DNA from 2 places in the Sediminibacillus dalangtanensis genome. Region 2 is predicted to be linked to the other one. Evidence: a T-box and tRNA genes for the amino acid it is inferred to sense, from the RefSeq annotation. Region 2 holds a T-box; the other holds one or more tRNA genes.
What was found. The T-box of region 2 lies ahead of pheS (phenylalanine--tRNA ligase subunit alpha). A T-box ahead of a tRNA ligase gene usually reads a tRNA of that ligase, here a tRNA-Phe.
Positions count from the first base shown of each region.

Region 1: it has a tRNA-Phe gene. The T-box ahead of pheS (phenylalanine--tRNA ligase subunit alpha) is inferred to sense a tRNA for this amino acid. The anticodon was not compared.

Region 1 covers NZ_CP046956.1:2,259,270-2,266,915, reverse strand. The annotation lists gene ERJ70_RS11460 (Na/Pi cotransporter family protein) at 122-1,747, shown strand; tRNA gene ERJ70_RS11455 (tRNA-Asn) at 1,969-2,043, shown strand; tRNA gene ERJ70_RS11450 (tRNA-Met) at 2,048-2,124, shown strand; tRNA gene ERJ70_RS11445 (tRNA-His) at 2,135-2,210, shown strand; tRNA gene ERJ70_RS11440 (tRNA-Ile) at 2,226-2,302, shown strand; tRNA gene ERJ70_RS11435 (tRNA-Ser) at 2,312-2,404, shown strand; tRNA gene ERJ70_RS11430 (tRNA-Phe) at 2,643-2,718, shown strand; gene sodA (superoxide dismutase SodA) at 3,184-3,795, shown strand; gene ERJ70_RS11420 (MFS transporter) at 4,040-5,314, shown strand; gene ERJ70_RS11415 (peptidoglycan D,D-transpeptidase FtsI family protein) at 5,384-7,504, shown strand.
Region 2 covers NZ_CP046956.1:2,473,195-2,480,840, reverse strand. The annotation lists gene ERJ70_RS12505 (dUTP diphosphatase) at 10-495, shown strand; gene ERJ70_RS12500 (M42 family metallopeptidase) at 583-1,668, shown strand; gene ERJ70_RS12495 (lytic transglycosylase domain-containing protein) at 1,722-2,345, opposite strand; gene ERJ70_RS12490 (YhfM domain-containing protein) at 2,833-3,291, opposite strand; gene sspI (small acid-soluble spore protein SspI) at 3,823-4,038, opposite strand; gene ERJ70_RS12480 (TrmH family RNA methyltransferase) at 4,137-4,889, shown strand; T-box leader at 4,954-5,185, shown strand; gene pheS (phenylalanine--tRNA ligase subunit alpha) at 5,350-6,384, shown strand; gene pheT (phenylalanine--tRNA ligase subunit beta) at 6,401-7,646, shown strand, end outside.

The sequences.
Region 1 (7,646 bases), 210 kb from region 2:
AGGAACAAGAATGTAAATTTAACGTAAATTTTATCGAAAAATCTTTACAAACTCTTCTGCTTTCATTAATAATGAGAGAGGCATTTCAAGCTAATCAGCATGTGTGAAGGGATGGGAAACGTTGGATATTAATGTGCAATCCTTAATTTTCGAGTTTGTCGGCGGACTGGGAATCTTCCTGCTCGGACTGAAATTTATGGGAGATGGTTTACAAAAGTCTGCAGGTGACCGATTGAGGGATATTTTAGACCGGTTCACCAGTAATCCATTTATGGGTGTGCTGGCAGGTATTATTGTGACAGTCCTGATCCAAAGCAGTTCCGGGACAACAGTACTGACAGTGGGACTAGTTAATGCCGGTTTTATGACTCTACGGCAATCAATAGGAGTTATCATGGGTGCCAATATCGGCACGACCGTGACAGCCTTTATCATTGGTATTGATTTAGGAGAGTACGCCCTGCCGATTATGGCTGTCGGTGCATTTATGCTCTTTTTCTTTAAAAATAATAAAGTGACCTACCTGGGACAGACGATTTTTGGATTCGGGTCTCTGTTCTACGGTTTGGAATTAATGAGCAGCGGAATGTCTCCGCTACGTGATGTACAAGCTTTTCATGATTTGACTTTAAACATGAGCTCCACTCCTGTATTGGGCGTAGTGATTGGTACGTTGTTTACCTTTATCGTCCAAAGCTCCAGTGCTACGATTGGTATCCTGCAAGGCTTGTTCGAACAGGGTGCGATCGATATCAACGCAGCACTGCCGGTGTTATTCGGGGATAACATCGGGACGACAATCACTGCGATTCTTGCTTCAATCGGAGCAACCATTGCAGCGAAACGTGCAGCATTCACCCACGTTATCTTCAATGTGATAGGAACGACAATCTTTTTGATTTTGTTGCCTTTGTATACGAGGTATGTTTCTTATTTGCAGGATGTGTTCAATCTCAACCCGGAAATGACGATCGCTTTTGCTCACGGCAGCTTCAACCTGGCGAATACAATCCTCCAGTTTCCGTTCATCGGGGCGCTGGCATTTATCGTGACAAAACTGATACCTGGTGAGGATACAGTGATCGAGTATAAACCGAAGCACTTGGACCCGATTTTCATCCAGCAGTCTCCGTCGGTCGCTCTTGACCAGGCAAAAGAAGAGGTCATCCGCATGGGCGAATACGCATATAAAGGCTTGGAAGAAGCCAGCTTGTACTTGAATAATCATAGCCAAAAGCATGCAGATATGGCTCTCCAAGTAGAAGGGGCGCTGAATAACCTAGACAAGGAAATCACGGAGTACCTTGTCAGTTTGTCAGGTACGTCCTTTTCGGAAGCAGATAGTGCTAAACACTCTGCTTTAATGGATTCCGTCCGTGACATTGAAAGAATCGGCGATCATTTCGAAAATATAGTCGAGCTGGTCGATTATAAGATATCTAACAAAGTGGTTATCACGGAACAAGCGCAGCAGGATTTGAATGATATGTTTGATCTTACGTTAATTACGGTAAAACAAGCGATTAAGGCGCTTGGGGAAATGGACAGGGAAGAAGCCTTGGCGGTTGTACAAAAAGAAGATCAAATCGACCAAATGGAGCGGGCTTATCGGAAAAAGCACATTATCCGTATGAACGAAGGCTCCTGTTCCGGGCCGGCAGGTATTGTTTTTGTCGATATCATCAGCAACCTTGAGAGGATCGGCGATCACGCGGTCAATATAGCGGAAGAAGTATTAGGGGAATAATGAAAAAGGGTGCCGGAAGGGTTTGGCACCCTTTAATTATCGAGAAAATGACGAAGCGAATCAAAAAAATATAAAAAATGCTTGAATGGAAGAAAAGGACATGCTATTATTATTTTTGTTGCTGATTTAAAACATTTGCAAAAAGCATTGACAATCGTACATATTCATGGTAAATTATATTTCGTCGCTTCTACAAGTTAGGTCGAAAGCTAATTAATTTTTCCACAGTAGCTCAGTGGTAGAGCAATCGGCTGTTAACCGATCGGTCGTAGGTTCGAATCCTACCTGTGGAGCCACTATGGCGGTGTAGCTCAGCTGGCTAGAGCGTACGGTTCATACCCGTGAGGTCGGGGGTTCGATCCCCTCCGCCGCTACCAACTTAATATGGCGGTCGTGGCGAAGTGGTTAACGCACCGGATTGTGGCTCCGGCATTCGTGGGTTCGATTCCCACCGGTCGCCCCATATTAATTAATACAAGGACCCTTAGCTCAGCTGGTTAGAGCTATCGGCTCATAACCGATCGGTCGCAGGTTCGAGTCCTGCAGGGTCCACCAACAACTCGAGGAGGATTACCCAAGTCTGGCTGAAGGGAGCGGTCTTGAAAACCGCCAGGGGCTTCATCGCCCGCGGGGGTTCGAATCCCTCATCCTCCTCCATTACATAATTTCACATGATCTGGCATGTGAAAAAGTGGCAAGCATGATGAAGCATGTATTGGCTCGGTAGCTCAGTCGGTAGAGAGCCGCCAACATCCTGAATGGACTCCCATGTGCAGGCTTGCGAGGAGCGCATCTTCACCGAATGTACTATTAACGTGACGAGCACAGAACTTCCTAGAAATACCACGAAGCAAATAAACAGGGCGAGAAAAAAACTTATTTAAATTCTATTTATGGCTCGGTAGCTCAGTCGGTAGAGCAACGGACTGAAAATCCGTGTGTCGGCGGTTCGATTCCGTCCCGAGCCACCATTTTACTTTATGAAAATACATTGTAAACAGTAAGGGCAAGCATTCTGCAGCTTGTCTTTTTTTCTGTATAGAAAATTATAAATTTGACTGTCTGTGGAAAATTATTGGCTGAACCAGCCACGTCCAGCTCCAGCGCCTACCCCCTCAAGGTCTTAAGCCCACCCTCTGTGTGGCAAAAAGCGTCACGCCGAGGCTTTTCTTAAGCTTGTCGGTGGCCCAAACGATGTGGGTCATGCAGGCGGTTGCCACAGGACGTGGCGGCTTTAGCCTGTACTCCTTTTGTCCTGGCTCTATACTTTTTGTCGGTCCTTGAATGCTGTTTTTTCAATTAAAAATGGAAAAGATTCTAATTTTTGATGCATAAAAGTTGCAAGAAAAAACACGCTTTGATAATCTTGGTCTTGAAGGAAAGGTGATTCGTGTCACCTTTTTCTGGCTACATATCATTAAAAGGAGGAATTAACAATGGCTAAATTTGAACTACCAGAGCTACCTTATGCATACGATGCATTAGAACCGCATATCGATAAGGAAACAATGAATATCCACCACACAAAGCACCATAACACTTATGTGACAAAATTAAATGGCGCTGTGGAAGGAAACAGTGATTTGGAAAACAAATCACTAGAGGACTTGCTTTCAGATATCGACAGTGTTCCTGCTAAAGTTCGTACAGCTGTACGTAACAATGGCGGAGGTCACGCTAACCATTCACTATTTTGGACAGTACTTTCTCCTAATGGCGGCGGCGAACCATCCGGTGAGTTAGCTGATAAAATCAACTCAAAATTCGGCAGCTTTGACAAATTCAAAGAAGAATTCGGCAATGCTGCAACAGGCCGTTTTGGTTCTGGATGGGCTTGGCTGGTTGTCAACAATGGCGAACTGGAAATTACCAGCACGCTAAACCAGGATTCCCCTATCATGGAAGGAAAAACACCTATCCTTGGTTTGGATGTTTGGGAGCATGCTTATTATCTTAAGTATCAAAACAAACGTCCTGAATACGTTTCTGCTTTCTGGAACGTTGTAAACTGGGATGAAGTTGCGAAGCGTTACGAAGCAGCTAAATAAGATAAGTTTCCAAGCAAAAGGACTTGATGAGTTATTCTCATCAAGTCCTTTTTTAATGGTAAGGAAAAGAGGTCTTGATATCATGCTGTCTAACCGGCTTCACCCTTTTTCCTGCAATTCTTTAGCTTCTATATAGTTAGAAGTGTTTTTTTCCTTTACGGCCGGGATATTTCAATTCGGCGTCTTTTGTATAACTCCGTTCCTTTAGAAAACACTAAGTTTAACAGTAAAGGAGACGGGAAATATGAAAAAATCTTTACATTTACTATTAGGCGATATTGAAATAGACAAGGATTTAAAATTGCTACTGACAATTGGCGGGCTGTATTCACTTGGTATCTTTTTGTCGAATACTTTCGTAAATATTTATCTTTGGAAGCAATCAGGTGATTATATGGCAATTGCCCTCTATAATTTAGCTATTTATATTCTACAGCCGCTTACATTCATTCTGGCAGGACGCTGGGCCAAAAAAGTAGACCGGGTGATCGTCTTACGGCTGGGGGTGTTATTTCTCTCGCTGTTCTTTATGACTGTTTTGCTGGTTGGTGAACAAGCTGCCAAGTATAACATGTTACTGGGCGGCTTACTCGGAATCGGCTATGGTTTCTACTGGCTAGCTTTTAACGTCCTGACCTTCGAAGTAACCGAACCAGAAACAAGGGACTTTTTCAATGGATTCCAAGGACTACTTCAGTCGTTTGGAGGAATGATTGGCCCGATACTGGCTGGTTACATCATATCCAGGATGGCATCTTTTCAAGGCTATACCGTTATATTCGCCATTTCGTTCTCTCTATTTGTATTGGCGGTAGTCTGTACGTTTTTTCTGAAACGTCGTTCTGCTAAAGGGGTATTCCGGTTTGTCAGGATTTTTAAAGAACGGAATCAAAATAAAGACTGGAAAAGGGTCCTTTATGCCCATTCCTTTCAAGGTCTACGGGAAGGAATATTTGTCTTTGTGATTTCGGTTTGGGTGTTTATCACAACCAACAGTGAATTGGCATTGGGCACATTCAATCTGATTTTTTCCGGTTTTTCTTTTGTGTTTTATTATACCGCTACTAGGTTGATCAAACCCCGAATGAGAAAGGGAGCGATCTTTATAGGCGGGTTGTCCCTTTGCCTGTCCGTATTTTTGATTCTTATTCATCTGGATTATACGACGTTGCTTATATATGCAGGGATTATCGGTTTTTCTTACCCAATATTGTTCGTTCCATATGCCTCGATGACGTACGATGTCATCGGCAAAGCGTGGAGAGCCGCCGAGATGCGGATTGAATATATTGTCGTAAGAGAATTATTTCTCAACTTCGGCAGAATCACATCGATTCTTTTATTTTTGACAGCGGTCAGTATCTTCGAGGCGGAAACTGCGATTCCTTATTTGTTAGTAGGAGTCGGAGTAGGGCCGTTCATTATCTATTTCTTTTTGAAAAATATCGATTTGAAAGTGACAGAACCAAGGGAAAAACCAGCCATCTCCAAAGAATTGGCGGAAGAGGAAAATCGTTGATAAATAATAGTCTGCTCCCCGTAAAGATGTTATACTAACAGTAATGTACACTAATAAAGGGGGAGCGATATGGGAAAGAAGAAGAAAAAGCGAGCACAACTTCCCTTTCGTTTAAATATATTGTTTTTGTTTGTATTTTTGCTGTTTTCCGGCTTGATCTTGCAGCTGGGTGTGGTTCAAATCTTGAATGGCGAGGAAGCGCAGGATGAAATCGATCGAACGGAGAACACGATTTCGGAAATACCAGTACCACGGGGGAAAATGTATGACCGTTATGGGCGGCTGGTATTAGATAATGAACCGGTCCGCTCGATTACCTATACTGCTCCGAAAAATGGAGCGAAACCTGAAAAACGTTTGAAATTAGCGAAAAAACTTGCTGGTTATATTGATATAGAAGATGCCGAAGATAAAGTGAGTGAACGGGATAAAAAGGAGTACTGGTATCTCTTGAATGAAGAGGATGCTCTAGAGAAACTTACCGATGAAGAAAAGGAAGAAATGGACAACGGTGATCAGTACAATACGATGCTGAAACGGATTACGGAAGAAGAGCTGGCTGAAATTGAATGGGACGATGACTTGCTCGAAGTGATCGCTATAAAAAAAGAACTGGACGCTGCTTCGGAGCTATCTCCTCACATCGTTAAAAATGAAGGAGTCACAGAAGAGGAATATGCCAAGGTGTCCGAGCATTTAGGTGAATTGGAAGGAATCGACGCAACGATTGACTGGAATCGTATTTCTGCAGTGGAAGGTACTTTCTCCGATATTATCGGAAGTGTATCGAGCACGGAGCGCGGCATCCCGAAAGAAAATGAGCAGTACTACTTAAGTAGAGGATACAGCCCAAACGACCGTGTCGGCATCAGCGGGCTGGAGGAGCAGTACGAGGCCGAACTGAAAGGGACCAAAGAGAAAGTCGAATATATTACCAATAGCAGCGGGGAAGTTGTCAATACGGAGGTAGTCACTGAAGGACAGCGCGGAAATGATTTGATGCTGACCATCGATATGGAGCTACAACAGGCAGTTGATAAAATCGTCCGTGAGGAGCTGAAAACGGCAATAGAAATGCGCCCATCCAAAAACCAATACATGACGGATGCGTTGGTCGTCATGATGGATCCCCAAACAGGTGAAGTGTTGACCATGTCAGGCCAGCATTATGATAGGGAAGAAAACGAGTACCGCAACCAATCCTACCGGACGCTTTACGATGCACACAGGCCAGGTTCCGCTGTAAAAGGTGCAACTGTTCTGTCTGGTTTAGATGCCGGAGTGATAAAGCCGGGGACAGTTTTTCATGATACTGAAATAAAAATTGGACAATTGAAAAAATCTTCCTATAAGAACTTAGGGAACGTTTCTGATGTAGAGGCATTGGAGAAATCCTCCAACGTATACATGTTCCATATAGCCATGCGCATGGCTGGTGAATTCAACTATCACTACGGAATGAAGTCGATGAATTTTGATCCGCAATCCTTTACGACAATGCGGAATTACTTCAAGCAATTCGGCCTTGGAGTGGAAACAGGAGTCGATTATCCGTTTGAGGCGACTGGATACGTTGGTCCGAATCCTCAAGGGGGTAACTTGCTTGACTTTGCCATCGGTCAGTATGACACATATACGACGATGCAATTGGCCCAATATGTTTCGACAATCGCCAATGACGGTTACCGCATCCGCCCGCGGCTTGTCAGCGAGATAAGGTCGCCGAAGCCTGACCGGAATGAACTCGGAGCTGTCGTTGAGAGCTTTAATACGGAAGTCCTAAACAAAATCGAAATGGATGATAAATATCTGGATCGTGTCCATGAAGGATTCCGCAGGGTCATTACCCAAGGTACAGCAGCCAATCATGGTTGGGAAAAATACAGCGATTATAAAGTAGCAGCCAAAACAGGTACCGCAGAGAACGAGGTATATAAGGATGGTAAGAAGCTGGCTGATACGGAGAATTTAAGTCTTGTCGGCTATGCCCCGTATGATGAACCGGAAGTGGCCTTTGCGATCATCGTTCCAAATAATGGAACTGGAAATGGTCAATACGATATTAACCATAAAATAGGTACTAGAATTATTGGGAAATACTTCGAACTTAAAGAGAAACGTGATAAAGAAGGCGTGAAGAATGAATTGAAGCAGAGCAAGGAAGGAAAAGAAGAAGTAGAAGAAGATTAACTATATTATATACAACGAGTTTACTGGAGAAGCCCTTGGCGAATTGTTGCCAAGGGCTTCTTTAGTATTTGTATAGGAAATGATAAATTTAACTGCCTGTGGATCATTATTGGCTGAAACAGACACGTCCAGCTCCAGCGCC
Region 2 (7,646 bases):
AACATAAAGATGTATTGGGAGCAGTTATTTGACACACAAAGGCAATTGGATGAGCATATTCAAACGAATAATCGCGTAAAAGCAGATGAATTGTTCGAAAGAAAAGTATTAGCTCTATTAGTGGAAACCGGAGAGTTAGCGAACGAAACACGTTGTTTCAAGTTTTGGAGCAAAAAGCCGAAAAGTGAATCGGCAGTCATCCTGGAAGAATACGTGGATGGGTTGCATTTTATTCTTTCACTAGGGCTTGATACTGGCTACCGCTATGATTCTGACGCGGTACAGCCCACTGATTTAGATGATACGCAGTTATTTCTCCAAGTCTATGAACAAATCATAGCATTCAAGCAAGTTCCCAGTAAAGCGAACTACCATCAGTTATTTACAACATACCTACAGTTGGGGGCACAGCTAGGCTTTCCAGAAGAAGCCATCCAGGAAGCGTATAACAAGAAAAACAAAGTAAACCATCAACGTCAACAACAGGGCTATTGATTCGTGTACCGATGAAGGGTATGTTTTGTCTATCTTGGAAAAAACCGCTATAATTCAATGTGAACCCTAAAAAGGAGGAAAATACATATGGCAGCGTACAATGAAACAGTTACAATGTTGAAGGAGTTAACGGATGCAAGAGGGATATCCGGCAATGAAAAAGAAGCAAGAGAAGTAATGGAAAAGTATATCGCTCCTTATGCGGATGAAGTGTTCACCGATAATATCGGGAGTCTGATTGCAAAGAAAACCGGAAAAGAAAACGGACCTAAAGTGATGGTAGCCGGGCACTTGGATGAAGTGGGCTTTATGGTCACTCGCATTGATGATAAAGGATTTGTTTATTTCCAAACAATCGGCGGCTGGTGGAGCCAAGTGATGCTTGCACAGCGTGTAACGCTTATGACGAGAAAAGGGGATGTTACCGGAATTATCGGTTCGAAGCCACCTCACATCTTGCCGGCAGAAGCACGTAAAAAGCCAGTGGAAATAAAGGATATGTTTATCGATATCGGTGCATCCAGCAGAGAAGAAGCTGAGGAGTTCGGTGTTCGTCCGGGAGACTCGATTGTTCCTTACTTCGAATTCACCCAAATGAACAACGAAAAGCTGCTTTTAGCTAAAGCATGGGATAATCGAATTGGCTGTGCGATTGCCATTGAAGTGCTGAAGCGCTTAAAAGGTGAAAATCATCCAAATATTGTTTATGGAGTGGGAACGGTACAGGAAGAGGTAGGCCTTCGAGGCGCCCGCACTGCTACACATACAATCAAACCGGATATCGGTTTTGGTGTCGATGTTGGTATTGCTGGAGACACTCCTGGTATTTCCGATAAAGAAGCGGACAGTAAAATTGGAGAGGGTCCACAAATCATCCTTTATGATGCCTCGGCTATTTCTCACAAAGGATTGCGTGATTTTGTACTGGACACGGCAGATGCCAAGAAAATTCCTTATCAGTATGCCACAATGGCTGCAGGTGGAACAGATACAGGTTCTATCCACTTAACGGCAAATGGTGTTCCGGCATTATCCATCACAGTTGCCACACGCTACATTCACACACATGCAGCAATTTTACATCAAGATGACTTTGAGAACGCCGTCAAGATAATCGTCGAAGTGATCAAAGGGTTGGATGAAGATAAAGTGAAAGAGATTACGTTCGGTTAAATGAAATCAGAAATGCTAAAGGAGCTGTCCATTCAGAACAGCTCCTTTTTGCTTTATACACGATAGGAATCCAGAATCTTGCCCACATAGCTTTGCGTTTCCTTAAAGGGCGGGATTCCATTATATTTATCCACATTGCCTGGGCCGGCATTGTAAGCCGCCAGTGCCAAAGAGGTGTTCCCGCTATATCGATCCAGCATTTGTTTTAAATACTTGGTTCCGCCCATGATATTTTGCAATGGATCAAAAGCGTTTTGAACGCCCAGTCCACGGGCTGTTGAAGGCATTAATTGCATCAAGCCCTGTGCACCTGCACCACTTTCGGCGTCGGGATTGAAATTAGATTCCGCTTGGATAACGGAACGGATTAATTTAGGGTCGACTCCGAATGTTTCTGCGGCTTGTTCGATATAACTGTCAATTGCTCCAGTATTACTCGATGTATTTTCTGTATAATCAATCTCAGGAGTATATACCGGCATAACCGGGGTGCTGTTGGCCATAGAAGAAGCTTCTGGCCTATTATTAGTTGATATTTGGGCAGTTGTCATCTGTTGTTGAAGTATTTGTTGAAAGGCAGTCTCTAGAAAGGCGGAATCACTAGATGAACCGTTTCCTCCATTTAAAATAGACATTGCCTGCATTTGGATGAGATTTTGAAGTTGTCTGATTTCCATGTATGTTCCTCCGGTAGGTAGGTCGTTACTTTCATATTACCTGATTTTGCCTGGACCGGCAACGGTAAAAACGACAAAAAAACCCTTATTTTTTAAGTGGCTCCGATACTGTGGAGAAAATATAAAATAACTGGTGAAATAACATATTACAACTCACTATGTTTTGCACCGTAAATAACAGCACAAATAACAACAAACAAAACGCTTGGAATTTTAATACCCCAGCGTTTTTTTATATTGTATAGGAAATTAAAAATTTAACTGTCTGTGGATCATTATTGGCTGAACCAGCCACGTCCAGCTCCAGCGCCTACCCCCTCGAGGTCTTAAGCCCACCCTCTGTGTGGCAAAAAGCGCCACGCCGAGGCTGTTCTTAAGCTTGTCGGGGGCCCACACGATGTGGGTCATGCAGGCGTTGCCACAGGACGTGGCGGCTTTAGCCTGTGCTCCTTTAAACAGGCGCTTGCGCTTTTGTCCTATTTCCTTGTTAAACGAAAGCCACCCGTTTGTTGATCAAAGTTTTACTAACACCTAATAACTTTCTTAATTCGTTTGTATCTTTAGGAGAAACAATATAACCATTTCTTTCGTGACCGATATACATTATTACGCTTTCTTCCCCCGCATTTCCAAGCTGGAGATGTAATCCATGAGTATTCCCATTTTCATAACGAATCAATATGTCGTAGTCAGGTTTCTCATTAGTCACATCCACATCATGACTTATTCCTTTGGTATTTTTCAGAACTTTTTCAAAACCTGATATCGTTTCTACTCGGTTAATCGTTAGGAAATAGTTTTCATTTAACCCAACATATCCTCCAGATTTTGAAATGGAAACTTCCGTTATTGTATCTAACAATGTCATTCGTTCTTTTGTAGCTTGGCAACCAACTAAAGTAATAGCCCCACATATCAAAAATGCTAACACCATAAACTTTTTCAAAAGTATTCCCCCGCCGCTTATTTAATACAAGTTTATTTTACTAAATGTTTATTGATATTCAATAATTATATATTCTTTATCATTATGTTATTTATGTTTTATAGATGTCTTAATTCGATTTCAAACAAAAAAAGCATTTATCATCACGAGAAATGCTTCGTTGTGCTGTTGTCGTATTGTTCTTTATTCACTGTCCTATCCGTTAGTTTAAGTGCGTTCTTTCACAAACCACATTTTTTAGCATAAAAAAGAGGCCGGGACAAAAGCATGGCCACTAAAGCAAAAACCGAACGAATTTTAAATGCCAATCAATTCGTTCGGTTTTTATTGTGATCACGATGCTTTTGTCCCAGGCTCGTTAATTAGTATGCTATTTCGTGTCTTTCTCCACCGAAACGGAACTACTTACTTATTTTTAGATGTGTAAGGGTGTTTTTTATATGATTCAGTAGGTTATATCCGGTTCTACAACTTATGCTTTGTTGCTGACGTAAGCTTCTCGGGAAGAGCAAGGCGCCTTCGCTTCTCCTGTTACTGTGCTTGTTGAACCCCTTTTTCAAGAGCGGACAACATTTCTTCTTTATCGGATTCGTCTGATTGTTGCCAAATCAGCTCGAACAACACGCCTAAACCAGGCAGCATTTTTTCTTCGCCGCTTTCAATAGCATCCAGTATCGTTGCCTCTAATTGTTCGGTATTATTGTCGGCTACATTGTCTAATATCGCTTTACGTAAATTCAAATCCATTTTTTCACCTCATATCTTTAATTATTCAGTATGTGATAGATAGTTTGACCACGATGTAGGGAAATATGTATGATAGAAAAGAATTTACCAAAAGGATGATGTACGTGATAACTTCTGTCCAAAACAGCAGGGTGAAAAACTGGCAAAAATTAAAAAAACGCAAAGAAAGAGTAAAAACAAACAACTTTATTGTAGAAGGTTACCATATGATTGAAGAGGCATGGAAAAGCGATTGGGACGTAAAGGAAGTTATTCTGGCTGATGGGGCGGTAATCCCTGACTGGCTTGAATATAAGGAAGCAATCATAGTTACCGACCATATTTTAAAATCGATAACCGATACGAAAACTCCTCAAGGTATTGCGGCTGTAGTGGAAGTAAAGCAGCCTGAGGAACAGAAGTTTGAGAAGCTGCTGCTCATCGACAATGTTCAGGATCCAGGCAATCTGGGGACCATGATCCGTACGGCAGATGCTGCCGGATTCGATGGAATTTATGTAGGTGCTGGGTCTGCGGATATTTATAATGACAAAGTATTGCGCTCGACTCAGGGATCTATTTTCCATCTGCCGATTTTTCAAACCGATCTACTCCCGATAATTGACCAATTACAGAATGATGATTTCGCAGTATGGGGTGCTGCATTGGAAAATGCCCGACCATATACGGCTTTACCGGTACCAAGAAAAGCAGCACTGGTTGTCGGAAACGAGGGTGCGGGAATTTCTTCGTCGATATTGGAAAAGGTAAACGACATCGTGTCCATTCCGATTTTCGGCAAAGCAGAATCTTTAAATGTCAGTGTAGCTGCAGGCATCTTGCTTTATCATCTTGCTTCAGGCGAAAAGTAATGGACGTTAAGGCTTGCAAGAAACGAATGCTTTTTCTATAATAATAAAATAACATGTATTATATTTACAGGCCGAGAAAGAGTCAGTAAATGATTACAAATCGATTTAGGGAGGAAATGCCATAGACTGAAAGCATTTCTATCGTGGTAATGATTGAATTTTCACTCTGGAGCCGACACTTGGACCTTGTTTTCCGGCAAGTAATGGTGTTCCGGATTTATTCCGTTATCAAACACGAGTGGGTGCATCAGGCACCAACAAGGGTGGTACCGCGATACATAAGTCTCGTCCCTTCTTTTATAGAGGGACGGGGCTTTTTTATGTGATAAGAGGTGTAAGTTCTGATGCGAGACTTGCTGGAGCTAAACAAAACGCTTCTTATTGCGGTAGAAAACAGGACGAGCGAGGAATCGTAAATCGGCTAAATTATCACTTGATGACGAAAAGGAGGTTCCTGCACATGAGGGAACGATTACAAGAACTAAAAGAGGAAGCGCTGGCCAAGGTAGAACAGGCAGACACGTTGAAGGATCTCCAGGATATAAGGGTGGCTTACCTTGGGAAAAAAGGACCGATTACGGAAGTTTTACGTGGAATGGGCAAGCTGTCGAAAGAAGAGCGGCCTGTCATCGGGGAGCTGGCAAACAAAGTAAGGGAAGCAATAGCCGGTGAACTGGACGTGAAAAAAGAAAAACTCGAGGCAAGAGAGCTGGAGGAAAAACTCAAAAAGGAAACAATCGACGTCACATTGCCGGGCCGTCCGGTCACTGTAGGCGGACCGCATTTACTGACTTCCATTATCGAAGAAATCGAGGATTTGTTCATCGGCATGGGATTCGAAGTACGGGAAGGTCCTGAAGTCGAAACAGATTATTACAATTTTGAGGCACTTAACCTTCCGAAGGGGCACCCAGCCCGCGATATGCAAGACTCTTTTTATATCACGGAGGAGCTGTTGATGCGCACGCATACCTCTCCAGTTCAAGCGAGAACAATGGGGAAATATCAGGGAAGCAAACCAGTCAAAATGATTTGTCCAGGAAAAGTGTATCGCAGGGATACCGATGATGCCACCCACTCTCATCAGTTCACACAGGTAGAGGGACTGTATGTGGATCGGAATGTACGTATGAGCGACTTGAAAGGTGTATTGAACCGCTTTGCCAAGCAAATGTTCGGTGAAGAAAGGGAAATCCGTCTGCGTCCAAGTTTCTTTCCGTTTACAGAACCGTCAGTTGAGATGGATATATCCTGTAAAGTCTGTCATGGAGAAGGATGCTCTGTTTGTAAAGGAACAGGTTGGATCGAAATACTGGGCGGCGGCATGGTTCATCCCCGCGTATTGGAAATGGCGGGCTATGACCCCAAAGAATACACTGGTTTTGCTTTCGGTATGGGGCCTGAACGAATCGCTATGCTGAAGTATGGTGTAGATGATATCCGGCATTTCTATACAAATGATATCCGTTTCTTAAAGCAGTACCATAAAGCGTAAATCAGGAGGAAAAAATATGTTCGTATCATTGAATTGGCTGAAAAATTATGTGGATATAGACAATATTTCACCAGAGCAGCTGGCTGAAAAAATAACAAAATCCGGGATAGAAGTGGAAGGCATCGAGTATGTTGCAGAAACAAGTTCAAATGTAGTCGTCGGCTATGTACAATCCTGTGAAAAGCATCCTAACGCTGATAAGCTTAATTTGTGCCAGGTGGACACAGGCGAAGAAGAGCTGCAAATTATATGCGGAGCCCCTAATATTGCTCAAGGTCAAAAAGTTGCGGTTGCGAAACCAGGCGCCGTATTGCCTGGTAATGTAAAAATCAAGAAAGCAAAGCTGCGCGGTGTGGAATCCCAAGGGATGATCTGCTCGCTGCAAGAATTAGGTATCGAAGAAAAATTTGTGCCGAAGGAGTTTGCGGAAGGCATCTTTGTATTTCCGGAAGATGCAGAAGTAGGTTCCGATGCATTGGAATTGCTGAATTTAGACGATGCAATTCTGGAACTCGGCCTGACGCCGAACCGTGCAGATGCGATGAGCATGCTTGGTGTCGCCTACGAAACATCTGCTATTTTGGATACACCAATTAACCTACCGGATGTATCAATCAACACATCGTCTGATAAGGCTGCGGATTATGTTTCCGTCAAGGTAGAGGATGCAGAGCTTAATCCATACTATGGAGCGTTTGTCATTGAAAATGTAGAGGTGAAAAACTCTCCTTTATGGATGCGGAATTATTTGATTGCTGCAGGCATCAGACCAATCAACAATGTAGTGGATATTACCAATTATGTCTTGCTGGAATACGGTCAGCCATTGCATGCATTTGACTACGATCGATTTGGATCAAAAGAAATCGTTGTACGAAGAGCCCGTGACAAGGAAACCATTACTACGTTGGATGATCAAGAGAGGGAGCTTTCATCCAATCATTTAGTCATTACCAATGGTCAAGAACCGACAGCAATTGCAGGAGTGATGGGCGGTGCAGATTCGGAGGTGTCCGACCAAACCCAAACGGTATTATTGGAGGCTGCTTATTTTTCTCCTGCCGCAGTCAGACAAAGTTCGAAAGATCATGGATTACGGAGCGAATCCAGCGCCCGGTTTGAAAAGGGAGTCGATCCTGACCGGATAAAAAGAGCCGGGTTGAGAGCATGCCAGCTATTGAGCGAATATGCAGAAGGTACTGTACTGCAGGGCACGGTAGAATTTGATGAATTGGACCGGTCCGAAGCCACTGTAGAAGTGA